Regions from separate parts of the Streptomyces sp. NPDC028305 genome, predicted to be linked through region 2. Evidence: predicted binding sites of a transcription regulator. Region 2 holds the regulator's gene; the other holds the start of a gene.
The links. The regulator HspR, encoded in region 2, represses chaperone genes until heat shock. The targets are predictions, from matches to a motif close to TTGAGNNNNNNNNNCTCAA.

Region 1 (15,139 bases), on a different contig from region 2:
CGCTGCCGCTCCCCCGCCGGGCCACGACCCGCGAACTCGGCCTCGGCGTCGCGGCGTCCTTCGCGCGCGCCCTTCTGGAAACCGCCGAGCCTGCGCCGAAGTTCCTCGGCGTTCACCGCGCCCGTGCGCTCCTGCGGATCCGGTTCCGGCAGGGCCACGTTCCTCGGGGTGCGCTTGGGAAGTCCCTTGTCCGTGAGGCGCCGTTCGGGCAGGCCCCGTTCGCGCGCCGCCGCCTGTTCCGGGGCCCGCTGCCCGGGCACCCCGGACAGCGCGGTCCCGGCCCCGTCCGGGGCGTCCGCCGCCGCACGGCGCTGGGGCAACCCGGGCTGGTGGGCCGCGTCCTGGCCGGTCGCGGCGGTCGCCGAGGGCTCAACCCCGGGCCGGGTGTGCTCGGCGCGCTCGATCAGAGACGGCCCGGTGACCGACCGCGTCGCGTCCGCGGGCCCGGCCGGAGCCGGTACGCCGGCGGCCGGGCCGTCGGCGATCGGCGCGTCGGCGATCGGGCCCCAGGCGTCGGCGCCGACCGGGCGCATGCCGTGGCCGCCGATCGTGTCACCGCCGCCGCGCTGGGCCGGCCGACGCGGGTCGGGGACCGTCTCGCCCCGGCGCCCGGAGAGCTGGATGGTCCGCTCGGCGGCCTCCACCAGCGGGTCGGGGTCCTGCTTCGCGGCGCGCCGCGGCAGCATGGGCAGCGTCCCACCGTCGGACGGCATCGGGTGGCCGCGCGGCGGGGTCGGCTCCTGGGCGAACTCGAGGCCGGGGGCGGCCGCCGCGGCGGGGTCCGCCGTCCCGGGCCGCGGGTCCTGGGCCGGCCCGCCGGACGGCGTACCGGTGGGGGTCGCCGCCGTACGAGCCGGGCCGTCGGCGCCTTCCGTGGCGGCGCCCGGGCGCGGCAGCCCCAGGCGCCCACCGCGCCGGTGCGACAGCGTCCGCGGCGACTCCAGGTCGGCCGCGGAGGTCCCCGAGGCGGTGAGGGCCGGGCGGACCTGCCCCGGAAGGGTGTTGGAGTTGGCCTCGGCCACCGAGCCCGGGAAGGACGGCAGCGAGGCGCCGCCGTACGACGAGCCGGCGGGCACGGCGGGCGGCAGCCCGGCGCCGGGCGGACCGGCGGGCAGGATCTTGGTCGGCAGGACCACGACGGCCGCGACCCCGCCCGGCTTCTGCTCGCGCAGCTGCACCCGTACGCCGTGGCGCGCGGCCAGCCGGGTCACCACGTACAGGCCGAGCCCCAGCGGGTCCTCGGGCTGCGGGCCCTGGCAGTACTCGGGCACCGGGTCGGCCAGCCGGCCGTTCAGCTCGACGAAGCGCTCGGGCGTCATGCCGATGCCCTCGTCCTGGACGGAGAGCATGACCTCGCCGCTCTCCAGCAGCCAGCCGGCGATCTGCACCATGGTGTCGGGCGGCGAGAACGTGGTCGCGTTCTCCAGCAGCTCGGCGACCAGGTGGCTGATGCTGTCCGCGGCGTAGCCGGCGACCTGGGCGTGCTGCGGCAGGGACTGGATCTGCACCCGGTCGTAGCGCTCGACCTCGCTGATCGAGGCGCGCAGCACATCCAGCAGGGGCACCGGCCCCGGGTGCGCGGCCTTGTTCTCGGAGCCCGCGATGACCAGCAGGTTCTCGCCGTAGCGGCGCATTCCGGTGGCCAGGTGGTCGAGCTGGAAGAGGGTCTGGAGCCGGTCCGGGTCCTGCTCCCGCTCCTCCATCTGCTCGATGATGGTCAGCTGGCGCTCGATCAGGCCGAGGGTGCGCAGCGCCAGGCTGACGAAGCTGCCGTGGACGCGGGCCCGCAGCCCCTCGAGGCGGGTGGCGACCGCGTCCCGCTCGCGGCGCAGCTCGGACCGCTCGTCGGCGAGCTTCCGCCGCTCCTCGATCAGGCGGGTCCGCTCGGCATCCAGCTTCAGGGCGCGCTCGTGCTCGCGCACCGCGGCCTGGTGCATCTGGTTGACGGCCCGCACGGCCTCCGCGAACTCGTCGTCGCGGCCCTTGAAGGCGATCGGCTCCTCGGCCACCGGGTCGGCGGCCACCCGCCGCGCGCCGAGCCGCAGCGCGGCCAGCGGCCGGGTCATCGAGCGGGCGGCCTGGACGCTGGCGCCGATGGCCAGCAGCAGACAGGCGCCGAGGAGGCCGATGCCCACCTCGAGGTCGGTGACCTCGTCGTCGCGCAGCTTCTCCAGATGTTCGATCTCGGCGGTGGCCAGCGAGGACTCCACGCCGCGCATCCGGTCGATACGGGCGGACAGGCTGGACTCGACGCGCTCGTCGCTGAGGAACCGGTCGGTGTCGGAGAGCTGGGGCTGGTCGGTGAGGCGGGCGATATAGCGCTCGGCCGCGGTGACCTCGGTGCCGTTGACCGTGCGGGCGAAGCGGTCGCGGACGGAGGACGGGGCGAGCTGGTTGAAGTCGGAGAGCGCGGACTGCTCGCTCACATTGGTGCGCTGGGCCGCCGAGGTGAGCTTGGGCTGGCTGCCGCCCGCGGCCAGCGCGCCGAGCAGCAGCCCGCGGGTGGCGGAGGCCTCTTCCGTGGCGCGGCCGAGGGGGGCCAGCGCGGCCGCGGAGCCGTCGTCGGCGCCGGCCTCCAGCCTGCGGGCCAGGGTGTCGGCGAGGCCGCCGAGGGCCTGGATGGTCTCGGTGTAGCTCTCGTACACGTCCAGCGCCGAGCCGTTGCCGGTCAGCGCCTGCTGCCGGACCTTGGGCAGCGCGTCCAGCAGCCGCCGCACCTCGGCGGGGGTGCTCGGGCCCACCTCCTTGACCTGCCGGTCCACCCGGGCCCGCTGGCTCTCGGAGACCCCGGCGCCGGAGGCGGAGTTGCGCCCGGCCGCGACGTACTCGGTCATGGCGTCGCGCTCGTCGGCGAGGGCGTGGGAGAGGGTCACCGCGCCGCGGTTGGTCTCGGCGAGGTCGACCAGCTTCTGGGCGTCGGTGGTGTCGTCGAGCGCGCCGAGCACGGCCGGGGCCCCGGCCCCGAGGACGGCGAGGGAGACGATGGCGACGGACACGGCGAGCCGGTTACGGACGCGTGCGGTGCTGCGCTGCGGCGACGCCTCCTGCCGGCGTGGCTCGCCGCCCTGCTCATGGTTGCTGCCCCGAAGCCGCTTCTTCCGCACCGGTGCTCACAATCTTTTCTCGCCCGACCCACTGTGGTTCCAGAGGTGACGACGGTTCAACAATTGTGCTCGCTCCCCCACCTCTGGTAGGGGTTCCGACCCTTTCAGGAGGGCTTGGGATGGATCGGATCATCCGTTCCAGCCACCCTGAACGAGTGAACCGCATTGCGTAGTTGACCACCAAACTTCGGTCGCGGGCCATACCCTCCTTCAACCTTTCACGGGTTGGAAATCACCTGACCTCCTGACAGGATGCTCCCCCACACATCCCGGGAACCGTCAATCGCGACCAATCCGGCAAACGACTCCGCCACCTATCCGGCCGGGGGCGACGGACCCGATCCGGCAGACTGGCCGAATGCGCATCGAACTCGCCACCGCCCCCGGTGATCCCCACATCCCCAACGAGGACTACGCGTCGGTAGCGTTGCCGGCGTCCGGGCAGGGTGGCGCGCTGGTGGTACTGGACGGGGTGACGCCCCCCGAGGACGACGACGGATGCGTCCACGGCGTGCCCTGGTTCACCGCGCGGCTGGGCGGGGCGCTGCTCGAACTGTCCGGTTCGCGACGCGATATGCCGCTGACGGACTGCCTCTCACGCGCGATCGAGCGGACGGCCGCGGCCCACGGTCCCGAATGTGACCTTTCTCACGTTAGAACGCCGCAGGCGACGGTCGTCGCGGTGCGGTGGGACACGGAGCGGATCGAGCATCTGGTGCTCTCCGACTCCGCGTTGCTCATCGAGGGGACGGACGGCACGGTGACTCCCGTGCTCGACGACCGGATCGACCGGCTCCGCGCCGCGGGCCGGCGGCCGCTGGCCCCGCTGCGCAATGTCGAGGGCGGCTTCTTCACCGCCGCCGCCGACCCCGCGGTCGCCCGCAGGGCCGTGACCGGCACCCGCCCGCGCGCGGGGACGCGCGCGCTGGCGGCGCTCACCGACGGGGCGGCGCGATGGGTGGAGGTGTTCCGCGAGGGCGACTGGGCCGAGTGGATCGCCCTGCTGCGCAAGGAGGGCCCGCAGTCGCTGATCGACCGGGTACGGGCGGCGGAGGGCGCCGACCCGGAGCGGACGGGCTTCCCGCGCGGCAAGACCCACGACGACGCGGCGATCGTCTTCGCCGAGCTCTAGGGGCATCCGACACCCCCGTGCGCCGGGCCGCGCGCGGCCCGGCGTACTCCCGTCGCCACACCCACGTCGCCGGATCGGCGGACCTCGCCGATCCTGACGTACATGAGAGCCCTACTCCTGTGGCGGACGTGCGCCCTGGCCGGGCTCGTCGGTGAGCTGTACGGAGTTCAGCCGGTGCAGCAGCCGGGCGAGTTCGGCCACCTCGCTGCGCTCCCACGCCGCGAGGCGGCGCGCGTACCGCGTGCGCCGGGCGCCGCGCACCCGACGGAACCGGGCCCGCCCCTCATCCGTCAACTGAACCAGGAAGGCCCGCCCGTCCGCGGGGTCGGGAGCTCGTGCCACCAGCCCGAGATCCTCCAAGGCGCGCAATTGGCGGCTCATCGTCGCCTTGCCCACGCCGAAGTAGGCCGCGAGATCCGTGGCCCGCTGTTCTCCGGCGTCTTCCAGCCGCATCAGGAGTCCGTACGCGGCGGATTCCAGCTCCGGGTGGACTTCCCGGGCCAATTCACCCGAAGAGGCGCGGGCTCGGCGAAGGAAAACCGCCAATTCGCGCTCCAGAGCCAGGAATGCATGGTCTACACCAATTCCACCCATGGTGCGTCCCTCACCCCCCTCGGGGGGCAATGCCCCGTTATTATGCACGTCAGAGCCCTCTCCGGATTTTCATGGCCTGAAAGTTTCTTCCAAGCGCGGTCGTCGCCGCAGCTCCGCCAGTATTTCGCAGGATTAGACCAACGGCAGCAACCCGACCCCCTTCCGCGCCGCGTATCTACGCCCGTAGCGTCTACGCCCGTAGCGTCAGAGTGACATGGCCACACCAATGACAGACACGTGCACCTCTCCCCACACGAGGCCTTCGGAGGCACGCCATGCCCAAGTACAGACCTGGCACGACCCGGCGCACCCTCACCGCGCTGTTCGGCATTCTCGCCGCGCTCCTCGCGACGAGCTTCACGCTCTCCGGTACGGCCACGGCCGCGGACAGCGGGAAGAAACCCAACCCAGAGGACCACTGGGCGGGCTCCCAGATACTCAAGCACGAAGGCGGTTCCACGAGCGGCGAGGAACCGCCGGGGCTCCTCGCCTCCGTCGAAGGCGTTGACGTCAGCAGCCACCAGGGCAATGTCGCCTGGTCGACCCTCTGGAACAGCGGAGTCCGCTTCGCCTACGTCAAGGCGACGGAGGGCACCAGCTACACCAACCCGTACTTCGCGCAGCAGTACAACGGGTCATTCAACGTCGGCATGATCCGCGGTTCGTACCACTTCGCCCTGCCGGACAACTCCACCGGCGCGGCGCAGGCCAGGTACTTCGTCAGCAACGGCGGTGGCTGGTCCAAGGACGGCAAGACGCTCCCCGGCGCGCTCGACATGGAGTACAACCCGTACGGCGCCACCTGCTACGGCAAGAGCGCCAGCGCGATGGTCACCTGGATCAAGGACTTCACCAACACCTACAAGTCCCTGACCGGCCGCGACCCGGTGATCTACACCTCGACCAGCTGGTGGAAGAGCTGCACGGGCAACTCCAGCGCCTTCGGCAGCATCAACCCGCTGTGGATCCCGCGCTACGGCTCCTCCGTCGGTGAACTCCCGGCGGGCTGGGGCTTCCACACCATCTGGCAGTACACCTCGTCGGGCGCGACGGTCGGCGACCACAACCAGTTCAACGGCGCCCTGGACCGCCTCCAGGCCCTCGCCAACGGCTGACGCCCCCCGCGGCCCCACCCTCGGCGCTTCCGCCCTCCGGCGCACGGACCCGGCTGTCCGTGCGCTGGGGGGCGACGGGCTTTCAGTCCGTTTCAGTCCCGGGGGAATTCGTCGGTCTTGAGCGTCAGACCGACGACGGTGTCGGTCAGGTCCAGCTCGCTGCCGAAGGGGACGGTCACTTCGGTTTGGTATTCGCCGTCCTTGGGCTGGGTGAACAGTCGGCACCGGCCGACATACGGGTCGGCGATCAGATAGACGGGGACTCCGGCGGTGGCATAGGTCGCCTTCTTCGAGCCGTAGTCATTCATGCCCGTACGCTTCGAGATCACCTCGGCCACGAACTCCACATCCTGGTAGCGCCAGTTGCCGCTGGAGTCCTTGCCGGCGCTCTCGGCAAGCAGCGTCACGTCGGTGGCGAAGCCGTTGAGATAGCCGGGGTAGTCGATCCGCACATCGGACATCAGCCGCTTGTGCGGGTATCGCGTCCACAGCTGGTCGATGATGCCGATGGTGATTTCCCAATGGGTCTCCCGCTGGGGCCACGTGAAGATGTTCCCGTCGACAATCTCCACCTTGAATCCCTCGGGGACCGGCATCTTCTCAAGCGCCTCGAACATCCTGTCCAAGGTGAACTCGCTGACGATCACCGTGCCGCTCCTCCCCGCCGCAACTCGAATGCGTGCGACCGGTTGGTACAACGATACGACGGCCCTCACGACACGCGCGGCCCGGAACTCCCGTGCGAACGGGAGCCCCGGGCCGGCGTACCGGTGGCGTCCGTCACGCCGCCACCGGGACCTCCGGGGCGGCCGGGGTGGCCGCCGGGGTGAGGGCCAGTTCCAGGACGTGGCGGACGTCCGAGACCGGGTGGACGTCGAGCCCCGCCAGGACCTCGGCGGGGACGTCGTCCAGGTCGGGCTCGTTGCGCTTCGGGATGATCACGGTGGTCACCCCGGCCCGGTGCGCCGCCAGCAGCTTCTGCTTGACGCCGCCGATGGGCAGCACCCGCCCGGTCAGCGAGACCTCGCCGGTCATCGCCACGTCCGGGCGCACCTGGCGGCCGGAGAGCAGCGAGGCCAGGGCCGTGGTCATGGTGATGCCCGCGCTCGGGCCGTCCTTGGGCACCGCGCCCGCCGGGACGTGCAGGTGGACGCCGCGCTCCTTCAGATCACCGACCGGAAGCTCCAGCTCCGCGCCGTGCGAGCGGAGGAACGAGAGCGCGATCTGCGCGGACTCCTTCATCACGTCGCCCAGCTGGCCGGTGAGGGTCAGCCCCGCGCCGCCCGTCTCCGGGTCGGCCAGCGACGCCTCGACGAACAGCACGTCCCCGCCCGCGCCGGTGACCGCGAGCCCGGTCGCCACGCCCGGCACGGCGGTGCGCCGCTCGGCCGGGTCCTGGGCGGACTCGGGGGTGTGGTGCGGGCGGCCGATCAGCGGCCGCAGCTCGTCGGCGTCGATCGTGAAGGGCAGCTTCCGCTCGCCCAGCTCGTGCTGGGCCGCCACCTTGCGGAGCAGCCGCGCGATGGACCGCTCCAGGGTGCGTACGCCCGCCTCGCGGGTGTACTCGGCGGCCAGCCTGCGCAGCGCGTCCTCGGCCAGGGTCACCTCGCCCGGCTCCAGGCCGGCCCGCTCCAGCTGCCGCGGCAGCAGGTGGTCGCGGGCGATGGTGACCTTCTCGTCCTCGGTGTAGCCGTCCAGGCGCACCAGCTCCATGCGGTCGAGCAGCGCCTCGGGGATGGCCTCCAGGACGTTGGCCGTCGCGAGGAAGACCACGTCGCTCAGGTCGAGCTCGACCTCCAGGTAGTGGTCGCGGAAGGTGTGGTTCTGCGCCGGGTCCAGGACCTCGAGCAGGGCCGCGGCGGGGTCGCCGCGGTAGTCGGAGCCGACCTTGTCGATCTCGTCGAGGAGGACGACCGGGTTCATCGAGCCCGCCTCCTTGATGGCGCGTACGATCCGGCCGGGCAGCGCGCCGACGTACGTACGCCGGTGGCCGCGGATCTCCGCCTCGTCGCGGACGCCGCCGAGCGCGACGCGCACGAACTTGCGCCCCATCGCGCGGGCGACCGACTCGCCGAGCGAGGTCTTGCCGACGCCGGGCGGGCCCACCAGGGCCAGCACCGCGCCGCCCCGCCGGCCGCCGACCACGCCAAGTCCCCGGTCGGCGCGGCGCTTGCGCACCGCCAGGTATTCGGTGATCCGCTCCTTGACGTCCTCCAGGCCCGCGTGGTCGGCGTCGAGCACGGCCTTGGCGCCGGTGATGTCGTACGCGTCCTCGGTGCGCTCGTTCCAGGGCAGCTCCAGGACGGTGTCCAGCCAGGTGCGGATCCAGCTGCCCTCGGGGCTCTGGTCGGAGGACCGCTCCAGCTTGTCGACCTCCTTGAGCGCGGCCTCCCGCACCTTCTCGGGAAGGTCGGCCGCCTCCACCCGGGCCCGGTAGTCCCCGGACTCGTCCTCCGGGTCGCCGTTGAGCTCGGCCAGCTCCTTGCGGACCGCCTCCAGCTGCCGCCGCAGCAGGAACTCGCGCTGCTGCTTGTCGACGCCCTCCTGGACGTCCTTGGCGATCGACTCGGCGACGTCCTGCTCGGCGAGGTGGTCGCTCAGCCAGCCCAGGGCCAGCTTCAGCCGCGCCACCGGGTCGGCCGTCTCCAGCAGCTCCACGCGCTGCTGGACGGACAGGAACGGCGAGTAGCCGGAGTTGTCGGCCAGCTGGCCGACGTCGTCGATCTGCTGCACCCGGTCCACGACCTGCCAGGCGCCGCGCTTGCGCAGCCAGCTGGCGGCCAGGGCCTTGTACTCCTTCATCAGCTCGGTGACGGAGCCGGGCAACGGATCCGGAACGATCTCCTCGACCTGGGTGCCCTCCACCCACAGCGCGGCGCCGGGGCCGGTGGTCCCCGCCCCTATCCGCACCCGGCGCACACCGCGGATCAGCGCGCCCGGGTCGCCGTCGGAGAGCCGGCCCACCTGCTCGATCGTGCCGAGCGTGCCGATGCCCGCGTATGTCCCGTCGACGCGCGGCACCAGCAGCACACGCGGCTTGCCGCCGCCGCTGCCGCTTGATCGGGCGGCGGCCTGGGCGGCCTCCACCGCGGCTCGTACCTCACTGTCGGACAGGTCCAGCGGCACCACCATGCCGGGCAGTACCACCTCGTCGTCGAGGGGCAGCACGGGCAGAGTGAGCGGTGTGGACATCGAAGCCATGATCTCCCCTTCGGCAGGCAAGTTGAGCTATGCAGACTCAATGCCTGGAGGCCCGCCGATGTTCCCGGCCCGTTGTTCGCTCTGAGCGATCAGCCCGGCAGCCGGATATTTCGGAACCCTCACCGCCGCTTCTCGGTGTCCCCTTCGGCCGCCCCACGGTGCGCGCCGTGATGTGTCGCCCCCGCGCTCGTCGCCACGATGTGCGCAGGAGGTCCGAGATGGCATTCAGGATCAGCAAGGAATTCCACTTCTCCGCCAGTCATCGGCTGGACGGGCTGGCCGAGGGGCATCCGTGCGGCCGGCTGCACGGCCACAACTACGTCGTCGCACTCGAGCTCGCCGCGGGGCCGGACGGCCTGGACCCGACCGGCTTCGTCCGGGACTACGGCGACCTGTCCGCGTTCAGCCGGTGGCTGGACGATGACGTGGACCACCGTCACCTCAACGATCTGCTCACCGATCGCAATCCCTCGGCGGAGAACCTCGCGCGGTGGCTGTACGAGCGCTGGCTGCCGCGGTTCCCGGAGCTGAGCTCCGTACGCGTCAGCGAGACGCCCAAGACATGGGCGGAGTACCGGCCGTGACGCGGGCGGCCGCGGGCGCGAGCGGAGGAGGTGATGCCGCTGTGGAACCGAAACTCGTCGTGAACGAGATCTTCGGCCCCACCTGAGCGCCGTACAGGGAGAGGGACCCTCGGCGGGGCAGCGCTGCGCCTTTCTGCGGCTGGGCGGCTGCAACCTGGCGTGCCGCTGGTGCGACACCCCGTACACCTGGGACTGGACCGGTGTCGGCGACTCCGGGGTGGCCTACCGCCCCCGCGACGAGCTGCACCCGATGGCCTGGCGCGAGGTGCTGGAGCGGCTGCGGGCGTACGAGGTCCCCATGATCGTCGTCTCCGGCGGGGAACCGCTCAGCCAGCAGGCCCGGCTGCTGCCGCTGCTGCGGGCGCTCATCGACACCGGCCATCGCGTGGAGATCGAGAGCAACGGCACCGTCGTACCGCTGCCCGAGCTGGCCGGCCTCGGCGTGCGCTTCAACATCTCGCCCAAGCTGGCGCACTCCGGCGACGAGGAGGAGCGCCGGCTCGTGCCGGAGGCCCTGGCCGCGCTGGCGGCCGTGCCCGGGACCGCGTTCAAGTTCGTCTGCCGGACGCGGGACGACCTCGACGAGGTGGCGTCCATCGTCGACCGGTACGGCACCACCCCGGTGTGGATCATGCCGGAGGGCCAGACGCCACACGAGGTCGACCGGCACATCGCGGCCCTCGGCGACGACGTGGTCGCCCGTGGCTGGAATCTGACGACCAGACTGCATGTCGCCGTATGGGGTGACAGGAGGGGTGTGTGACATGAGCAGTGGAGCGGTGGAGGTGAACGGGGCGGCGGAGGACCGCGACCGGATGCCGGACCCGTTGGAGGACGTGGCGCGCCGGCTCCTCCTCGAAATCGGCGAGAACCCGGACCGGGAGGGCCTGAAGGAGACCCCGGCCCGGTTCGCCCGCTGGTGGCGGGAGTTCAGCAACTACGACCCGGGCGAGGTCGGCACCCTGTTCCCGCTGCGCAACCAGGGGCAGATCGTCATGGTCTCCGACATCAACCTGTGGTCGCTGTGCGAGCACCACCTGCTGCCGTTCTCCTGCGCCGTCACCATCGCGTACCGGCCCGAGGGCGATGTGCTGGGCCTGTCGAAGTTCGCCCGGATCGCCCACCGCCACGCGCACCGGCTCCAGGTGCAGGAGCGGCTGGTCCGGGACATCGCCGAGGAGATCACCGCGGTGACCGGATCCTCCGATGTCGCGGTGGTGGCCCGGGGCGAGCACCTGTGCATGAGCATGCGCGGCATCCGCACCCCGGCGCTCATGACGTCCTCGGTGTTCAACGGGATCTTCCAGGATCACGGGCCGGCCCGCCAGGAGCTCGTGGCCGCCATCTTCCACGGACGGTGACGACCACCGGACCCGCACGTCAGGCACCCACCACCCCTCGCTCAAGGAGTGCACATGGCTCTGCGTGAAATCCGCACCGGACTCAGCCTGGACGATGTGCTGCTGGTCCCGCGGCACACCTCGGTGGTGAGCCGCTCGGCGACACACCTGGGCACCGAACTCGCCGCCGGAATCGAGCTGAGCGTCCCGGTGCTGTCCGCGAACACCCCGTGGTGCACCGGCGCCCGGATGGCCGAGGCGATGGCGCGCCGCGGCGGCCTCGGCGTGGTGCACCGCATGCAGACCGCCGAGGACCAGGCCGCCGAGGTCGCGGCGGTCAAGGCGGCCGCGCCGCCGGGGCCCGGCGGGCCGGAGGACCCGGCGCGTCCGACGGTCGACGCCGACGGGCGGCTGCGGGTGGCCGCCGCGGTCGGGGTGACGGACGACTATCTGCGACGGGCCGCCCTGCTCGTCGAGGCCGGCGCGGATGTGCTGGTCACCGACGTGGCACACGGCCACGCCGACTACGTGATCAAATCCGTCGAGGAGCTGCGGTCCCGCTTCCCGGGCACCACCCTGATCGCCGGGAACGTGGCCACCGCGGCCGGCACCCGGGATCTGATCGAGGCCGGCGCGGACGCGGTCAAGGTCGGCATCGGGCCCGGCGGCATCTGCACCACCCGCATCGTCGCCGGCAGCGGAGTGCCCCAGCTCACCGCGGTCCTCGACTGTGCCGAGGAGGCCGATCGCAGCGGGATCCCGGTCATCGCCGACGGCGGCATCAAGGCACCCGGCGACCTGGTCAAGGCCCTGGCGGCGGGCGCGCGTTCGGTGATGCTCGGCAGCGCCCTGGCCGGGGCCGACGAGAGCGAGGCGAGGCTGGTCGAGCACGAGGGGCGGCGCGCCAAGGTCAGCACGGGGTTCGTCACCTTCGGCATGCGGCTGACCCTCAAGCGGGCGCGCGGGGAGCAGGTGAGCCGCGAGGAGCTGGACGAGTACACCCCCGAAGGCGTCGAGGCGACCTTCGCGTACACCGGCTCCCTCGCCGCCACCCTGCGGCCCTTCCTCGGGGGCCTGCGGTCCGGCATGAGCTACTCCGGCGCGCACTCCCTGGCCGAGCTGCGCGAGCGGGCCGAGTTCATCCGGATCACCCCGGCCGGTATGGCCGAGAGCCGCCCGCACGCGCTCCAGCGCGCCGACCAGGTCCCCCTGGACTACGCCACGGAGGCCGCTGGATGACCACCCCCCTGGACAGCGGGCGGTACGGCACCGACGAGATGCGCGCGCTCTTCACCGACCGGGCCCGCTATCAGTTCTTCGTGACGGTCGAGGGCGCGCTCGCCGAGGCGCAGGGCCGGCACGGGGTGCTCCCGGCCGAGGCGGCGGAGCACATCGCGCGGCAGGCCCGCGACCACGTCTGCGACCTGGACCGGATCGCGGAGATCGAGGCGATGAGCCGGCATGAACTCTTCGCCGTGGTGCAGGAGTTCGCGCAGGCGTGCGAGCCGTACGGGCGGTACGTCCATCACGGCGCGACCAGCAGCGACATCCTCGACACCACCATGGCCCTCCAGCTGGACGCCGCGATCGGCATCCTGCGGACCCGGCTGACCGCCCTGATGGCGGCCCTGCGCGACCGGATCGCCGCCGACGGGGATCAGGTGATGATCGGCCGCACCCATGGCCAGCACGCCCAGCCCATCACGCTCGGCTTCAAGCTGGCCATCGCGCTGGACCAGCTCACACGCTGCCTGGCACGGCTGGACGGGCTGCGGGACCGGGCCGTGATGGGCAAGGTGGCCGGCGCGGTCGGTTCCCTCGGCGGACTGGGGCCGTCCGGGGTGCCCGTACAGCACGAAGCGCTGGAGCGGCTCGGGCTGCCGGAGCCGCGGATCTGTGCCCAGGCCGTGGCCCGCGACCGGTACGCGGAGTTCGTGTGCTGGGCCGCCCTGACCGCCGCCTGCCTGGACAACCTGGCCACCGAGATCCGCAACCTTCAGCGCACCGAGATCGGCGAACTCGCCGAGTCCTTCGCCGAGGGCGACCAGATCGGCAGCTCGGCCATGCCGCACAAGCGCAATCCGGTCCGCAGCGAGCGGATCTGCTCGCTCGCCAGGCTGCTGCGCTCCGCGGTCGGTCCGGCCCTGGAGAACGTGGTCACCTGGCACGAGCGGGACCTGGCCAACTCGGCCAACGAGCGGTTCACCCTTCCCGAGAGCTGTGTGCTGCTCGACGAGATGCTGACCACCGCCACCGCCGTCGTACGCGACCTGCGGGTCTTCCCCGACCGGATGGCGGAGAACCTGGCCCTGTCCCGCAACGCGCACCTCAGCGAGGCCGTCCTGCTCGCCCTGGTCGCGGGCGGCATGGACCGGCTGGCCGGCTACCGGCTGTTGCAGGAGGCCAGCTCCGCGGCCGCCCGGGACCGGCGCGACCTGCTCGCCGTGCTGGGCGAGGACCCGCGGGTCACCGCCACCGTCCCGGCCTCGGAGCTGACCTCCCTGGCGAAGGCCGCGGCCGACGTCGGAGCGTGTGCGGATCTCGCGCGCGAGACGGTATCGCGCGCCGAAGCGGCGATGCGCAACTCCGGATCAGGAGGACGGACATGACCTGCACGATCGTGGTGGGCGGTCAGTGGGGCGACGAGGCCAAGGGCAAGGTCTCCAGCTATCTGGCGCTGCGTGACGACCCCGGCGTCGCGGTCCGCGCCGGGCTCGGCCCCGGCGCCGGACACACCGTGGTGCACGGCGGGCGGACCCTGCGGCTGCGGCAGGTGCCCAGCGCCGTGGTCAACCCCCGCACCCGGCTGCTCCTCGGCGCCGGCGTGCTCATCCGCCCCGAAGTGCTGCTGCGGGAGATCAAGGAGACCGGGGTCGGCGACCGCATCGGCGTCGACCACCGCGCCACCGTCATCGAACCCGGGCACGTCGAGGCCGAACAGGCCGACGCCGGGCTCCGCGACACGGTGCGCTCCACCGGCAGCGGGCATGGCCCGGCCCTCGCCGCCCGGGCCATGCGCTCGGCGCGCCGCGCGCGGGACGTGGCCGAACTCGCCCCGTATCTCACCGATGTGGCCGCCGAGGTGAACGCGGCGGTCGACGCCGGGGACGGGGTCCAGGTCGAGGGCACCAACGGGTTCGGCCTGTCCGTGCTGTACGGCAGCTACCCGTACACCGTCGGCAAGGACTCCACCGCGAGCACCGCCGCGGCCGACGTGGGCCTGGGGCCGCTCGCCGTCGACGAGGTGGTCCTGGTGTTCCGGGCCTATCCCACCCGGGTCGGCGCGGGCCCCTTCCCCACCGAGATCCCCGAGGAGGAGGCGGAGCGGCGCGGGATCGTGGAGTACGGCACGGTCACCGGGCGGCGCCGGCGCACCGGCACCTTCGACCTGGACCAGGCGCGGGAGGCCGTCCGGATCAACCGACCGTCGCGGCTGGCGCTCACCTTCCTGGACCATGTCACCCCCGACGCCCTCGGCGTGCGCGGCGGGGCGCTGCCCGCGGAAGCCGCCGCGTTCGTCCGGCACGTGGAGAAGGGCCTGGGGCGGCCCGTGGATCTGATCGGCACCGGCCCCGCCAGCGACGACCTCATCGACCGATGGACGGCACAAGGAGGCGAACGATGAACGCGACCCCCACCTGGCGGCGCGCCAATCTGCTCACCATCGGCTGGTCCGAGATGGGCCGGATGCTGACCGGCCTGGCCCACGACGTCAAGGAGAGCGGCTTCGCCCCCACTGTCATCGTGGGCATCGCCCGCGGCGGACTGCCGCCCGCCGTCACCCTGTCCAACCTGCTGGGGGTGACCGACTTCCGGATCCTGGGTATCCCCCGCAACACGACCAATTCCCGCTACAGCGAGAGAGGCGAGGCGGTGCTCGACTACATCACCCCGCAGCGCCCCGTGACCGGCGCCGACGTACTGATCGTCGACGACATCATGGGCGACGGCGGCACCATGGCACTGGCGGTGGACACCATCCGCGGGCTGGGTGCCGCGGAGATCCGCACGGCCGTGGTGGTGCGCAACGTGGGATCGCGGGGGCGCGCCGACTTCCAGGCCGTCGAGG
Region 2 (15,139 bases):
CGAGTCGCTGGAGACGACCGCGTCCAAGATGGGCCTTCAGCAGTTCGGCGCGGAGGGCGAGCCCTTCGACCCGCTGGTGCACGAGGCGCTGATGCACTCGTATGCGCCGGACGTCACCGAAACCACGTGCGTGCAGATTCTGCAGCCGGGGTATCGAATCGGCGAGCGTACGATCCGCCCGGCGCGGGTCGCGGTCGCCGAGCCCCAGCCGGGCGCCCAGCCCAAGGGGGACGAGACGCCGGACGAGGAGAGCGGTGGCCCGGAAGAGGGCTGACGTGACAGCGGTGGCAGGAGAGGAGGGACGTCGAGGATGAGCACCAAGGACTTCGTCGAGAAGGACTACTACAAAGTCCTCGGCGTCCCCAAGGACGCGACCGAGGCGGAGATCAAGAAGGCGTACCGGAAACTCGCCCGCGAGTTCCACCCGGACGCCAACAAGGGCGACGCCAAGGCCGAGGAGCGCTTCAAGGAGATCTCCGAGGCGAACGACGTCCTGGGCGACCCCAAGCGCCGCAAGGAGTACGACGAGGCGCGCGCCCTGTTCGGCAACGGCGGCTTCCGCCCCGGGCCGGGCGCGGGCGGCACCGGCAACTTCAACTTCGATCTGGGCGACCTCTTCGGCGGCGCCCAGCCCGGGGGCGGCGCCGGTGGCGCGGGCGGCTTCGGCGGCGGCCTCGGGGACGTCTTCGGTGGCCTCTTCAACCGTGGCACCTCCACCCGTGCCCAGCCGCGCCGCGGCCAGGACATCGAGTCCGAGGTGACGCTGAGCTTCACCGAGGCAGTGGAGGGGGCCACGGTCCCGCTGCGGATGTCCAGTCAGGCCCCGTGCAAGGCGTGCTCGGGCACCGGCGACAAGAACGGCACCCCGCGGGTGTGCCCGACCTGCGTCGGCACCGGGCAGGTCAGCCGCGGCGGCGGGGGCGGCTTCTCGCTCACCGACCCGTGCGTGGACTGCCGGGGCCGCGGCCTGATAGCGCAGAACCCCTGCGAGACCTGCAAGGGCAGCGGCCGTGCCCGCAGCGCCCGCACCATGCAGGTCCGGATCCCCGCGGGCGTCAGCGACGGCCAGCGGATCCGGCTGCGCGGCAAGGGCGCCCCGGGCGAGACCGGCGGGCCGGCCGGCGATCTGTATGTGGTGGTCCATGTCGACCCCCACCCGGTCTTCGGCCGCAAGGGCGACAACCTCACCGTCACCGTGCCCGTCACCCTCCCGGAGGCGGCGCTCGGCGGCGAGATCAAGGTCCCGACGCTCGGCGGCCCCCCGGTCACCCTGAAGCTGCCGGCCGGCACGCCCAACGGCCGCACGATGCGCGCCCGCGGCAAGGGCGCGGTGCGCAAGGACGGCACCCGCGGCGACCTGCTGGTCACCGTCGAGGTCACCGTCCCCAAGGACCTCAGCGACAAGGCGCGCGAGGCGCTGGAGTCGTACCGGGAGGCGACCGCGGGGGAGGACCCGCGGGCGGAGCTGTTCCAGTCCGCGAAGGGAGCGTGACCCCATGGAGACGTCTGGGCTCGGAGGCAGGAGCCGCAACCCGTACGAGCTGACCGACGAGTCGCCGGTGTACGTCATCTCGGTCGCCGCTCAGCTCTCCGGGCTGCACCCCCAGACCCTGCGCCAGTACGACCGGCTGGGCCTGGTCTCCCCCGACCGCACGGCCGGCCGCGGGCGCCGCTACTCGGCCCGCGACATCCAGCTGCTCCGCCAGGTGCAGCAGCTCTCCCAGGACGAGGGCATCAACCTCGCCGGCATCAAGCGCATCATCGAACTGGAGAACCAGGTCGCCGCCCTCCAGGAGCGCGTCGCCGAACTCCAGTCCGCGGTCGAGGGCGCGGCCGCGGCGATGCAGCAGCGCGAGGCCGCGGTCCACGCCTCCTACCGCCGCGACCTGGTCCCCTACGACCAGGTCCGGCAGACCAGCGCGCTGGTGGTGTGGCGTCCCAAGCCCAAGCGGTCGGAGTAGCGGCCGCGCGTTGCGCGCCGGCCTCACCCCATCGAGTGGCCCGGTGACCGATCCGTCGGTCACCGGGCCGCTTTCTGTCGGCGTGAGGGCGTTGTCCTCGGCTACTTCGGGTCGCGGTTGAAGGTGGCCTGGGACCAGCGGTAGCCGAGGGCTGTCAGGGCCAGGCACCAGGTGATGCTGATCCACCAGTTGTTGCCGATGTCGGTGCCGAGGAGGAGGCCGCGGACGGTTTCGATGGTGGGGGTGAAGGGCTGGTATTCGGCGATCGGCTGGAACCAGCCGGGCATGGCGTCGATGGGGACGAAGGTGCTGGAGATGAGGGGGAGGAAGATCAGTGGCATGGCGTTGTTGCTGGCGGCTTCCGGGCTGGGGCTGACCATGCCCATGCCGACGGCGATCCAGGTGAGTGCCAGGGCGAAGAGTGCGAGGAGTCCGAAGGCTGCGAGCCAGTCGAGGGCGGTGGCGTCGGTGGAGCGGAAGCCGATGGCCACGCCGACGGCGCCGACGAGGATCACGCTGGCGATGGCTTGGAGGACGCTGCCGATGACGTGGCCGATGAGTATGGAGCCGCGGTGGATGGCCATGGTGCGGAAGCGGGCGATGATGCCCTCGGTCATGTCCATGGAGACGGAGACGGCGGTGCCGATGGTGGTGCTGCCGATGGTCATCAGCAGGAGCCCGGGGACGAGATATTTGAGGTACTCGGAGCGGTCGGCGCCGCCACCCCCGATGCCCGCGCTCATGGTGTCGCCGAAGATGTAGACGAACAGCAGCAGCAGCATGATCGGCGTCAGCAGCAGATTCAGGGTCATCGACGGGTAGCGCCGCGCGTGCAGGAGGTTGCGCCGCAGCATCGTCGACGAGTCGCGGACGGCGAGGGAGAGGGAGCTCATCGGACAGCCTCCTTGGGCTGGTTCGGCTGGGTGGTGCTGGTGAGGGCGAAGAAGACGTCGTCGAGGTCGGGGGTGTGGACGGTGAGTTCGTCGGCTTCGATGCCGGCGGTGTCGAGCCAGTCGAGGATGGAGCGCAGTTCGCGTTGGCTGCCGTCGCTGGGGATCTGGAGGGCGAGGGATTCGTCGTCGCGGGTGGCCTCGCGGAGCGTGGTGGCGGCGGTCTGGTAGGCGTCGGGGTCGGTGAAGCGGAGGCGGATGTGTCCGCCGGGGATGAGGCGTTTGAGCTCTTCGGCGGTGCCTTCGGCGGCGATGGTGCCGTTGTTGAGGACGGCGATGCGGTTGGCGAGTTCGTCGGCTTCGTCGAGGTATTGGGTGGTGAGGAAGACGGTGACGCCGTCGGTGACGAGTTCGCGGATGATCTGCCACATGTTGTGGCGGGAGCGTGGGTCGAGGCCGGTGGTGGGTTCGTCGAGGAAGATGATCCGTGGGTTGCCGACGAGGGTCATGGCGATGTCGAGGCGGCGTTTCATGCCGCCGGAGTAGGTGGAGGCGGGCTTCTTCGCGGCCTCGACCAGGTCGAACCGCTCCAGGAGTTCGGCGGCGCCCCGCCGTCCCTCGCGCTTGGAGAGGTGGTGGAGGTCTGCCATGAGGAGCATGTTCTCCTCGCCGGTGATCAGGCCGTCGACGGCGGAGAACTGCCCGGTGACACCGATCGCGGCACGCACCCCGTCCGGTGACGTGGTGAGGTCGTGGCCCGCGACCTGCGCCTGTCCGCCGTCGGCTGAGATGAGCGTGGACAGGATCTTCACGGCGGTGGTCTTGCCGGCGCCGTTGGGCCCGAGCAGTGCGAACACGGACCCGGCCGGGATGTGCAGGTCGATGCCGTCGAGGACGGTCTTGTCGCCGTACGACTTGCGCAGACCGACGGTGGAGATGGCGGCCGGCGACTGCGGACCATCGCCCCGACTGGATGTGGGCATGACAGAAGAAGGCATGAGGCCCTCCCATTCGAAGGCAGAAGTGACGGGGGGAGTGCGCGAGTTGGCGGGGCCGGTGCTCAGGCCTTGGCGCGGAGGACGTCGATGTTGCCGTACCGGGTGCGGGCGCGGACCTCGACGGTGTCCTCGGCCTTCTCCGGGCTCTCGGAGGCGGTGAGCGTGTTGCGCACGTGCCCGGAGCCGGAGCTGGCGTCGACCCAGGCGGCCGTGCCCTCGCGGATGCCGACCTCGATGGAGCCGAAGGAGGTCTCCAACTGGACGGTGCCACGGGCCACGTCGGCGACGCGCAGGGTGCCGTGGGCGGTGGTGGCGACGACCGAGCCCTCGGCGCGCGCGATGTCGATGGCGCCGTGGGCGCCGCTCACCCGCAGGTCGCCGCTCGCGGCCCCGACGGTCGTGGAACCGTGCGAGTTCTTCAGGACGGCGGAGCCGTCGACGAAGCCGACGCGCACGCTGCCGGTGCTGGTGGTGATCTCGGCCATGCCCTCGATCCGGTCGACGGTGATCGAGCCGTGGGAGGCGGTCAGCTTCAGCGGCCCGGTGGTGTCGAGGCGGACGTCACCGGCCGAGGTCTTCACCCGGGCCTCGCCGAGCCGGCCCTCGCCGAGCACCTGGGCCCAGGCACCGGTCATGTCGATGCGTGAGCCCGTGGGCAGTTCGACCGTCACATCGACGATGCCGGGGCGGCGAAGCGAACTGCGGTGCTTGGGGGTCCTGACGGTCAGGGTGCCGCTCGCGTACGTGACCTCGGCCTGCTCGGCGGCGCGCACGTCCCGGTCCTTCTTCGGGTCGCGGGGCTGCACCTCGACGACGGTGTCGATGCGGTCGCTCGCGGTGAAGCGGATCGAGCCGGCCTCCACGTGGGCGGTGACGGAGATCGCTTCGGGAGTGTCGAAAGAAGGCATGGCTGTCCCGTCCTCTTGGGTCTTGGTGGCGTCCCTGCTGGTGGGACGCGGTGGGTGAGTGAAGTGGTGCGGGCGGGCGGCGCGGCTATCGCACCCAGCCCGTGAAGCTCTGTCCGACGCTGTGGGTCTTCGTCGTCGTACGCGGCCGGGTGCCGCCGTCGACCGCGGCCGACACGGCCCGCACCAGCCACGAGTTGACCGACAGGCCCTCGCGGCTCGCGGCCTCCTCGGCGCGGGCCTTGAGGTGGGCCGGCAGCCGCAGATTGACGCGGGCGGTGCCGCCCTCGTCGCCGTCGGCCGGGGGCGGGGGGCTGAGTGGTTCGGCGGGCGCGGTCGGCTCCGCGGGGACGCCGCTTTCGGCGGGCGGCAGTGTCACCACGAAGTCGGGGTCCAGCCCGCGCAGCCGTACGTCGACCGAGCCGGGGGCGAGTTCGCGAGTGATCTCGTCCATCGCGGCGGAGAGCACGTTGAGCATGACCAGCCGGGTCGCCGACTCCAGGGGGGCGGTGAGCCGCTCGGCCAGCTCGCGGGCGTCCTCCCCGCCGGCTTCGGCGGCCACCGCGAGTTCGCGGCGGAGGGTGTCGACATACGGGGTGAGGTCCATGACGTCATCATGGCACCACTATGGCGCCATCCGCAATCCCTGATGGCGTCTTATGGGGTTCGGGTTCGAGGGAAGCCGCCCTGAGCTGCGGAGACGTGAAAGCGGTGGCCTGAGTCATGGTGGCGCCATGCGCCCGCATGTGCTTTGAGGGGCCCGGAATGGCGCCGGGTGGCGCCGGGTGGCACCGGATGGCGCCAAGCGGTGCCATGTGGTGTTCCGGCCTGGCCGACGACTTTCGCGTCGAGTTCCGCCGCGTGGCCGTCGCCGTCCCCTGGCGGGCGGCGACGGGCCCGGCGCCTCAGCCCCAGCCTGCGGGCGGCGTCCGGCTGATCTCGCACCAGACCACCTTGGATGCGGGGCTCCATAGCTCGCCGGTGAGCGGGAAGTGATTCCAGCTGTCGGCGAGCAACTCCAGCAGCTGTAGCCCCCGCCCGCATTCGCTGTCCGTGTGGATCTCCCGGCGGTTGGGGGGTGTCGCGCTGGTGTCCCAGACCGTCATGCGCAACCGCTCGGCGGACCACTTCACCCGCAGGTCGGCCTCACCCCCGGCGTGCACGATCGCGTTGGTGAGCATCTCGCTGGCCGGCAGCTCGGCCCGATCGACCAGTTCGGGCAGCTCGTGCGCGGTGAGGGCGGTGCGGAGGGAGGCCCGGGCGACGCGGACGGCGCGGGGGTCGTGGGGGATGTGCAGGCAGTATTCGAAGGGCGCGACGGCAGGGGTGGCGAGGGGCATGAGGGCCTCCTGTGGCGCGGCGGGGTGTGCGAACTCCGGCCGACCGGACGTTTCGCTCGGTGAGTGATGTGATACTCAACGCAGGGTGCTACGTAGCACCGGCGCAACGTAGTACGCCACGTTCGCTCAAACGGGGCGGTCCATGGCAGGGTGGCGCGGCAGTTGCTGAGTAGCAGGGAGTAGGCGCATGCCGCCGAGGAGTAACCCCACCGCCCGTCAGGAGCGGCTGGGCGCCGAGCTGCGGAAGCTGCGGGAGCGGGCCGGGATGACCGCACGAGAGGCCGCCAAGCGCCTGGGCGTGAGCCCCATGCAGATGAGTCACATGGAGGTCGGCCGTCTCGGCGTCAGCGAGGAACGGCTGCGCACACTCGCCGACCAATACCGCTGCGGGGACGAGGCGTTGGCCGACGCACTGGCGGCGATGGCGACGGAGCGGGTGCGAGGCTGGTGGGAGGAGTATCGCGGCACCCTCGCCTCGACGTCGCTGGATCTCGCTGCTCTGGAGTGGCACTCCCGTGGGATGCGAAGCTTGCAGGTGGTGCACATTCCGGGGCTGCTCCAAGTGGAGCCGTATATGCGGGCCCTGTTCACCTACGCGCGCTCCGTCCACGCCTCGGACCACCTTGAGGCGGTCATCGACTTCCGTCTGCGACGTCGTGCCGTGCTTGAGTGTGAAGATCCGCCCAGCTTCACGGCGATCATCCACGAGGCCGCGCTGTTGATGAAGGTCGGCGACCCTAAGACGTCTCGTGAGCAGCTGGGCTTCATCCTGGAGACTTCCGAACTCCCGAACGTCACCGTACGGATCGTGCCCTTCTCGGCGGAGGGGTTCGCGGGCATGGGCTACGCCATGACGTACGCGGCAGGTCCTGTTCCGGGACTCGATACCGTGCAGATTGACCACATGCATGGCATCGACTTCCTGCACGCGGAGGCGCAACTCAACTACTACCGCGCTCTCCTCAGTACCGTCGAGGCATCGGCGATCAGCCCCGAGAAGTCGCGAGACTTCATTCACCGCATCGCACGAGAGCTGTAGAGGATCAGGACATGCATCAAGCCCGCTGGCGAAAGTCCTCCTTTTCCGGGACCGGCCCCGACAACAACTGCCTGGAACTCGCCGCCGCCAACGGCGCGATACACCTCCGCGAGAGCGAGGCCCCCGGCACAGCCATACGCACCGCCCCGCGCCCGCTCGCGGCCTTCATCCGGGCGGCCAAGGCGGGGGAGTTCGACCACTTGTGGTGAGTATGAGACGGCGACACGCCGACGGCACGGCGTGTCGCCGTCTCATACTCACCACAAACCGGGTTGTCCACAGGCCCAGGCGGGGCCGGCGCCCAGGGCGGCGTGGTGCTGACGGCTCAGGCTCTGGCGGGCGGGTGGAATCAGAGCCAGTTGAACCGATGCCTGGTGAGCGACGGGTGGACGCGCATCGGTCGCGGGGTCTGGGCGGAGCCGGGGCGGGCGGTGGACGTGGTGACGCTGTTGTGGGCGAACCAGCTCGCGCATCCGCAACTGGTGGTGAGCCATACGGCGGCTGCCGTACTGCACGACATCGAAACGTGCATGGAGCGCGTGGAGTTCACCGGGCCCCGCAGCCGTAGACCCACGTTGCACGGTGGGGTGCTGCATCGGCTGCCGTTGGGCGCGGATGAGATCACCACCGTGGCCGGGGGGCTGAGAGTCACGACCGTGGCGCGCACCATGGCGGATCTGTTGCGGGCTGGGCCGCGGGACTGGGCGTTGGTGGCTGTGGAGTCCGCCGTGAGCCGGCGTCCCCGCCGGGGCCAAGATGGAGCGGGACGGCGGCGGGAGCCGTGCACCACGCTCGGGGAGATCGCCCGCGCCCTGGAGAGCGGGACCCCGCCGCAGGGCACGAGGGCAGCGCGCGAGTGGCTGGCGATGGCGGACCCGAAGGCCGGGTCGCCCGCGGAGACGGTTGCCCGGCTGCGGATGAACGACGCGGGGCTCTACCCGGAGTCACAGGTGGCACTCATCGCCCCGGCAGGGCGGCGGATCTTCCCTGACTTTCTGTTCCGGGGGCAGGGCTTGGTGGTGGAGATCGAGGGCTACCGGTGGCACGGCAGCCGGGCCCAGCACCAGAGGGACACGGTCCGCTTCAACGACCTGATGTCGTGCGCGGAAGTGCGCCGCATTCTGAGGTTCACGGCGAGCGATGTGTACCGGCGCCCCGGCGCGATGATTCGCGACATCCGGGGCGCCTTGGCACAGCTGTCTGGTGTCCGGACCGCTTCGTAGCGGGCTGAGCCGTCGGCGACGTAGCGGAACGGCAGGCTCGTCGTCAGGTGAGGGTTTCGCCGCCGTCGACGGTGATGACCTGGCCGGTGACGTAGTTGTTGGCCATGAGGAAGAGGGCCGAGGCGGCGGCTTCTTCGGCGGTGCCGAAGCGGCCGAGGGGAGCGGTCGATCCGGCGGCGGCGATCGCTTCGTCGGAGTCCAGCCCCGGCAGCGAGCGCAGGAGCGGGGTGTCGATCCGGCCGAAGCGGACGGTGTTCACGCGCAGCCGTGCGGGGGCGAGCTCCACGGCGAGGGCCTTGGTGAGGGTCTCCACGGCACCGCCGACCGACAGCGGGGCGGTCATTCCGGGCATGGGACGGACCACGAGGATCCCTGAGCTGAATGTGAGCGAGCCTCCCGCGGGAAGCCGGGTCGCTGCTGCGCGGGCGGCTGCGAAGGCCGGCCAGAGGCGGGAGTTGAAGGTGGTGCGGATGTCGTCCGCCGACAGCCCGGTCAGGGGGCCGGCGCCGCTGAGGCCGCCCGCGGTGAGGAGCACATGGTCGACGTGGCCCGCCCTGTCGAAGGCCTCGGCAAGGGTCCGCTCGTCGCCGCCGTCGCCGGTCACGCCCAGCACGGCGTCGTCGGGGTCCTCGGCGGGGTCCTCGGCCGGGCTTGCGCTGCGCACCCGGGCGACGGCGGCCCCGAGTCGGTCGGGGTCGCGGCCGATCAGTACGACGCGGGCGCCGACCGAACGCAGCAGGACGCCCGCGGCCAGCCCGATGCCCGAGCTTCCGCCGATGAGGACGGCGGTGGTGCCGGAGAGGGCGCTCGTCAGGGGCGAGCGAACGGGGATGGGAGTCGAGGTGTTCAAGGGAAAGGGCCTTCCGGTGGGTGGAATAAACCATCTGGTTGTTTTATTGCTGGGATCGATACTGCTGCCTGGGTGGAGAGGAGTCAACCGGATGGTTTAATTCGCTCATGGCCTATGACGCGGAGGACACCAGACGGCGGATCTTCGACGCCGCTGCCGCCGAGTTCGCCGAGCACGGCCTGGCGGGGGCCAGGGTCGACCGGATCGCGACGGTCGCCAGGGCCAACAAGCAGGCCATCTACCTGTACTACGGGAGCAAGGAGAAGCTGTTCGCCGCCATCCTGCGGGCGAAGCTCGAGGAGGTCCACGTCTGCGTCGCCGTCGATCCCGACGCGGTGGGCGAGTCGGTCGGGCAGCTCTTCGACTGGTACCAGGAACACCCGGAGCTGATCAGGCTGCTGCTGTGGGAGGCGCTGGAGGCGTCCGGCGAACCCGATGAGAGCGAGCGGGAGCGCCGTGACGGTTTCCGCGAGAAGGCTTGCCGGCTCGTGGACGGAGGCATGGCCCGCCACCTTCCGGAGGCTACACGCGTTCGCGCCGCGCAGGACCTGCTGTTCACCTTCATGGGACTGATCGCCTGGAACTTCGCGGTGCCCAGGATGTGCCGCATGATCCTGGACGAGGAGACCGACCAGGCCGCCCTTGCCCGCCGCCGCGAGACGGTGATCGAGGCCGCTCGCACACTCGCCACCGCCGCTGGACGCCGCCACGGCGAGGTTTCGGAGTAACGGAACTCAGCCGAACCCACCCCCTGCGATGAGCCGACGGCGATGTCACCGAGGCGCGCAGCGGGCGGCCCGTTCCAGGAGGAGTCGGCGTTCGCGGGCGTTGTGGGTCTGGGCGGCCGCTCGCTCGAATTCGGCGCGGGCTTCCGCCGGGCGGCCCAGGCGTTCCAGGAGGTCGCCGCGGACGCTGGGGAGCAGGTGGTAGCCCTTCAGGGCTGGGTCCTCGGTGAGGGCGTCGACGATTTCGAGGGCGGCCGCGGGGCCCTGGGACATGGCGACGGCGACGGCGCGGTTGAGCTCGATGACGGGGGAGGGGGTCAGGGTCATCAGCCGGCCGTACAGGGTGGCGATCGTGGTCCAGTCGGTGTCCTCGTAGCGGACCGCCTGGGCGTGGCAGGCGGCGATGGCGGCCTGGAGGGAGTACGGGCCGTGGCCGGCGCGGTGGAGGGACTCGACGCCGCGGCGGATGAGGAGGCGGTTCCACTTGGCGCGGTTCTGGTCGGCGAGGAGGACGGGTTCGCCGTCGGGGCCGGTGCGGGCCGGGATGCGGGAGGCCTGGAACTCCAGGAGTGCGGCCAGGCCGTGTACCTCGGGTTCCTTGGGCATCAGGCCGGCCAGGACGCGGGCGAGACGGAGGGCGTCCTCGCACAGGGCGGGGCGGACCAGGTCGTCGCCGGCGGTGGCGGCGTAGCCCTCGTTGAAGACGAGGTAGATGACTTCGAGGACGGAGGCGAGGCGGGCGGCCCGGTCGTCGCCGTACGGGACCTCGAAGGGGACGTCGGCCTTGGCGAGCGTGCGTTTGGCGCGGACGATGCGCTGGGCGACCGTCGGCTCGGGGGCGAGGAAGGCGCGGGCGATCTCCTGGGTGGTCAGCCCGCCCAGCAGCCGCAGGGTGAGCGCGACCCGGGCTCCGGTCGGCAGCACGGGGTGGCAGGCGGTGAAGATCAGCCGCAGCAGGTCGTCGTCGATGTCCTCGGCGGGGTCCTCGGAGTACTCGGGTGGGGAGGCGTCCGTGAGGGTCCGGCCGACCTCGGCCAGCTTGCGCGCGTAGGTCTCCTTGCGGCGTACGAGGTCGATCGCGCGGTGCTTGGCGGTGGCCATGAGCCAGGCGCCCGGCTTGTCCGGGACGCCCGACTCCGGCCACTGCTCCAGCGCGGCGACCAGAGCGTCCTGCGCGAGCTCCTCGGCCAGCCCCACGTCCCGCACGATGCGGGTGACGCCGGCGATGATCCGCGCGGACTCGATTCTGAAGACCGCCTCGATTGCCTGGACCGCTTCCGAGCTTGCTCCCGTCACGTCCACCCATCAGAGCAGCCGCGCCAGGTCGGGGCAAGCTAGGCCGGTCAGCCCTCGGCGATCTCGCGGACCTCGGCGGTGATGGTCCAGTAGTCCTCGTGGGTCTGGAGGAACCGCTTGGTCCACTCCAGCGCCTCGGCCTTGTCCTTGGCCTGGACGATCGAGTAGCCGCCGATGACCTCCTTGCTCTCGGTGAAGGGCCCGTCGGTGTAGCTGAGCTTGCCGCCGGACCAGGTCACCCGGGTGCCCTCGGAGGTCGGGGTGAGCCCGGCCGTGTCCAGCATCACTCCGGCCTTGGTGATCTCCTCCAGCAGCGCGCCCATGCGCTCCATGAGCTCGGGGCTGGGGCCCTCGGCGGGGGCGTTCTTCTCGTCGACGCGGATCAGGGTCATGAAGCGCGGCATGGTGTCTCCTTGGTTCCTTGGTTCCGTGGTTCCTTGGTTCTTCGGTACGGAGGGCGGGGGCTCTCTTCCCGCTCTCACCCTTGCGTCGAACGGGAGACGGCCGGATCGACAGCTCCGGTAAAAAATCTTCGGAGAGTTTTCCGCCCCGTGCGGCCGTGTGCGCCCGGGCGCAGGATGGGGGAAGGGGGCAGCAGGTGCCGACGCCCGTCGGCAGGGAAGTGGATGAGTACTGGTCGCACGCCACCCCGTCATCCCGTGCGCCGCACCCGCAGGGCGGGGCGGGGCGCCGGGAGCGAGCGCACCGATCGGATGCTGCGGACGCTGCTGCGCCGCCGCAAGGAGCCGTTGTCCCTCTCGGATGTCACGGTCGTGGACCGGCCGCGGCTGCGCCGGGCGGTCGCCGCCACGGCGGTCGGAAACACCATGGAGTGGTTCGACTTCGGCGTCTACGCGTATGTCGCGGTCACCCTCGGCAAGGTCTTCTTCCCGTCGAGTTCACCGGCGACGCAGGTGGTGTCGACCTTCGCCACCTTCGCGGTCGCGTTCCTGGTGCGCCCGCTGGGCGGGCTGGTCTTCGGGCCGCTGGGGGACCGCATCGGGCGGCGGCGGGTGCTCTCGACCACCATGATCATGATGGCGATCGGCACCTTCGCGGTGGGGCTGCTGCCCAGTTATGCGTCCGTCGGCATCGCGGCCCCGCTGCTGTTGCTGGCGTGCCGGGTGGTGCAGGGGTTTTCGACCGGGGGCGAGTACGCGGGGGCGACCACGTATATCGCCGAGTTCGCCCCGGACCGGCGCCGGGGCTTCCTGGGGAGCTGGCTGGACTTCGGGACGTTCGTCGGCTATTCGCTGGGGTCCGGTGTGGTGACGGTGTTGGCCGCCGTCCTCGGCGACCGGGGGATGGTCGACTGGGGCTGGCGGCTGCCGTTCCTGATCGCGGGGCCGCTGGGGCTGATCGGGCTGTATATGCGGCTGCGGCTGGAGGAGACCCCGGCGTTCCAGCAGGAGGCGAGGCGGGCGGCGGAGGCGGTCGGCGCCGGGCGCGCGGGCGTGGATCCGGTGGAGGAGGCGCGCCAGTCCGGCAGGGGCAGGCTGAAGGAGATCTTCACCCGGCACTGGCAGGCCGTGCTGATCTGCATGGGGCTGGTGCTGCTCTACAACGTCACCAACTACATGGTGACGTCCTACCTGCCGACGTATATGACCTCCACCCTCGGCCAGGACGCCACCACGGCCCAGGTGCTGGTGCTGGGCACCATGATTCTCGTCGCGTTGACGATCACGGTGGTGGGCCGCTCCTCCGACCGCTGGGGGCGCCGGCCGATGTTCATGGCCGGCAGTGTGGCGATGATCGCGCTCGCGCTCCCGGCGGTGCTGCTGATCCAGGCGGGCGGCATCCTGATGCCCGCCGTGGGCTGTGTGATTCTGGGGCTGCTGCTGGTGGTCTTCGCGGGGACCAGCGCGGCCACGCTGCCCGCGCTGTTTCCGACCCGGCTGCGCTACGGCGCCCTGTCGATCGCGTTCAACATCTCGGTGTCGCTGTTCGGCGGCACCACCCCGCTGGTCGCCTCCTGGCTGGTCGCCACGACCGGCGACACCCTGGTGCCGGCGTACTACCTGATGGCCGCGGGCGCCGTCGGCCTGATCTCCACGGTCTTCCTGCACGAGACGGCGGGCAGGCCGCTGCGCGGCTCCGGGCCCATGGTCGAGACCGTCGACGAGGCCCGGAGGCTGGTGGCCCTGAGCCGGGCCCGGGCGGGGCGGCGGGCGCGGGATGTGTGGATCAGACTGCGTCACCCGTGGGCGGCGGTGCAGCACCACCGGGACGGGGACGAGGGTCGGTGAGTTCGGTTCGTCCGATGTGTGCGGGTGCGGGGTTCCGAGGCGCACGATGGAAGTACGGCACAGGAGGTAACGCCATGTTGGAAGTCAAGACGATCGATAAGCCCGACGAGCGGCGCGACTTTCCCCGGGGCCACATCGAGGCCCTGCACCTGACCGGTCTCGATTTCGCCGTCGGCACCTTCGAGCCCGGCTGGCGCTGGAGGGAGTCGGTCCAGCCCATAGTCGGGACGGAAACCTGCGAGGTGCCGCACCGCGGGATCATGGCCCAGGGGCGGATGCGCGTCCGGATGGACGACGGGGCGGAGTCCGAGATCGGACCCGGCGATGTCTATGTCGTCCCGCCGGGGCATGAAGCATGGGTGGTCGGTGACGAACCGGCCGTGTTGTACGACGTCGCCGGCGAGATGGCCACCGACTACGCGAAGGCCAAAGGTTCGAGCTGAGTGGCGATGGGGGACAGGGGCGTCGCCGGGCGAGACCCGGCGGCGTCTCTCGTGCTCATGCCCGGCCCAGCGCCCTGGTGAGCGTGATCTCGATCAGCACCCGGTCCGGGTTGGGCGAGGGGGTGCGCTCGTAGCGCTCGGCGTAGCGGCGCACCGCGTCCTCGATGAGCTCGGCCTCGGTACGGATCACCGCCCGGCCCTCGAGCGTCGCCCACCGTTTCCCGGCGAACTGGCAGACGGCGACGGGCGCGCCGGAGGGGCCGGCCGCCTGGACGTGGGCGACCTTGCGGCTGTGCTTGTTGGCGATGACCCGAGCGATTCCGGCCGCCGGGTCGTATGTGACACCGACGGGGACCACATGCGGCGTGCCGTCGGGGCGCGGTGTGGTCAGGGTGCACACATGGCGCTCGCGCCAGAAGGCGAGGTAGGCGGGGTCGGGGTCGCGGGGGTCGAGAGCCATGGTGGCCAATCTATCGGCCAGGGCGTTCCCTCTCTCGACCGGCCACACTTGAGTGGAATAGACTCAACTTTACGGATGTTGGGCACGGCAGGGATTGAGTGCCATCAGCACGATGAGGAGGAGCACGGGGACGTGGACGCCGAGCTGACCAACAAGAGCCGGGCGGCGGTGAGCGCCGCCAATGACCGCGCCGTCTCCGCGGGGCACGCGGACCTGACGCCCGCGCATCTGCTGCTGGCCCTGGTGCAGGGCCAGGACAACGAGAACCTGATGGATCTGCTGGCCGCCGTGGACACCGACGCGGCCGTGGTGCGCGACGGCACCGAGCGGCTGCTGGCCGGGCTGGCCAGCGTGCGCGGGTCGACGGTCGCCCCGCCGCAGCCCAACCGGGAGCTGCTGGCGGTGCTGGCGGACGCCGGGCAGCGCGCCAAGGACCTGGGCGACGACTACGTCTCCACCGAACACCTGCTGATCGGCATCGCCGCCAAGGGCGGCCGGGCCGGCGAGCTGCTGGCCGAGCAGGGCGCGACCGCCAAGAAGCTGCTCGCCGCGTTCGAGAAGGCCAGGGGCGGGCAGCGGGTGACCAACCCGGACCCGGAGGGCACGTACAAGGCCCTGGAGAAGTTCGGCACCGACTTCACGGCCGCCGCCCGCGACGGCAAGCTCGACCCGGTCATCGGCCGGGACCAGGAGATCCGCCGCGTCGTCCAGGTGCTGTCGCGGCGCACCAAGAACAACCCGGTGCTGATCGGCGAGCCCG

Region 1: a site for HspR is predicted at 9,169-9,187, ahead of lon (endopeptidase La). Genes of this name have one in related genera too.

The regions. Positions count from the first base shown of each region.
Region 1 covers NZ_JBVHTN010000004.1:625,917-641,055, reverse strand. Annotated here, with positions in the region: gene ACZ4WQ_RS19190 (sensor histidine kinase) at 1-3,104, opposite strand, end outside; gene ACZ4WQ_RS19185 (hypothetical protein) at 3,463-4,236, shown strand; gene ACZ4WQ_RS19180 (MarR family winged helix-turn-helix transcriptional regulator) at 4,348-4,830, opposite strand; gene ACZ4WQ_RS19175 (lysozyme) at 5,106-5,945, shown strand; gene ACZ4WQ_RS19170 (Uma2 family endonuclease) at 6,038-6,562, opposite strand; gene lon (endopeptidase La) at 6,726-9,146, opposite strand; gene ACZ4WQ_RS19160 (6-pyruvoyl trahydropterin synthase family protein) at 9,365-9,730, shown strand; gene ACZ4WQ_RS19155 (7-carboxy-7-deazaguanine synthase QueE) at 9,813-10,493, shown strand; gene folE (GTP cyclohydrolase I) at 10,495-11,091, shown strand; gene guaB (IMP dehydrogenase) at 11,146-12,309, shown strand; gene purB (adenylosuccinate lyase) at 12,306-13,679, shown strand; gene ACZ4WQ_RS19135 (adenylosuccinate synthetase) at 13,676-14,695, shown strand; gene ACZ4WQ_RS19130 (phosphoribosyltransferase) at 14,692-15,139, shown strand, end outside.
Region 2 covers NZ_JBVHTN010000006.1:118,429-133,567, reverse strand. Annotated here, with positions in the region: gene grpE (nucleotide exchange factor GrpE) at 1-274, shown strand, start outside; gene dnaJ (molecular chaperone DnaJ) at 311-1,492, shown strand; gene ACZ4WQ_RS25930 (heat shock protein transcriptional repressor HspR) at 1,497-1,961, shown strand; gene ACZ4WQ_RS25925 (ABC transporter permease) at 2,063-2,854, opposite strand; gene ACZ4WQ_RS25920 (ATP-binding cassette domain-containing protein) at 2,851-3,849, opposite strand; gene ACZ4WQ_RS25915 (DUF4097 family beta strand repeat-containing protein) at 3,912-4,757, opposite strand; gene ACZ4WQ_RS25910 (hypothetical protein) at 4,843-5,361, opposite strand; gene ACZ4WQ_RS25905 (ATP-binding protein) at 5,660-6,094, opposite strand; gene ACZ4WQ_RS25900 (helix-turn-helix domain-containing protein) at 6,282-7,133, shown strand; gene ACZ4WQ_RS25895 (DUF397 domain-containing protein) at 7,145-7,342, shown strand; gene ACZ4WQ_RS25890 (hypothetical protein) at 7,508-8,356, shown strand; gene ACZ4WQ_RS25885 (SDR family oxidoreductase) at 8,400-9,206, opposite strand; gene ACZ4WQ_RS25880 (TetR/AcrR family transcriptional regulator) at 9,314-9,934, shown strand; gene ACZ4WQ_RS25875 (RNA polymerase sigma factor) at 9,980-11,227, opposite strand; gene ACZ4WQ_RS25870 (YciI family protein) at 11,275-11,631, opposite strand; gene proP (glycine betaine/L-proline transporter ProP) at 11,941-13,476, shown strand; gene ACZ4WQ_RS25860 (cupin domain-containing protein) at 13,551-13,919, shown strand; gene ACZ4WQ_RS25855 (pyridoxamine 5'-phosphate oxidase family protein) at 13,975-14,379, opposite strand; gene clpB (ATP-dependent chaperone ClpB) at 14,512-15,139, shown strand, end outside.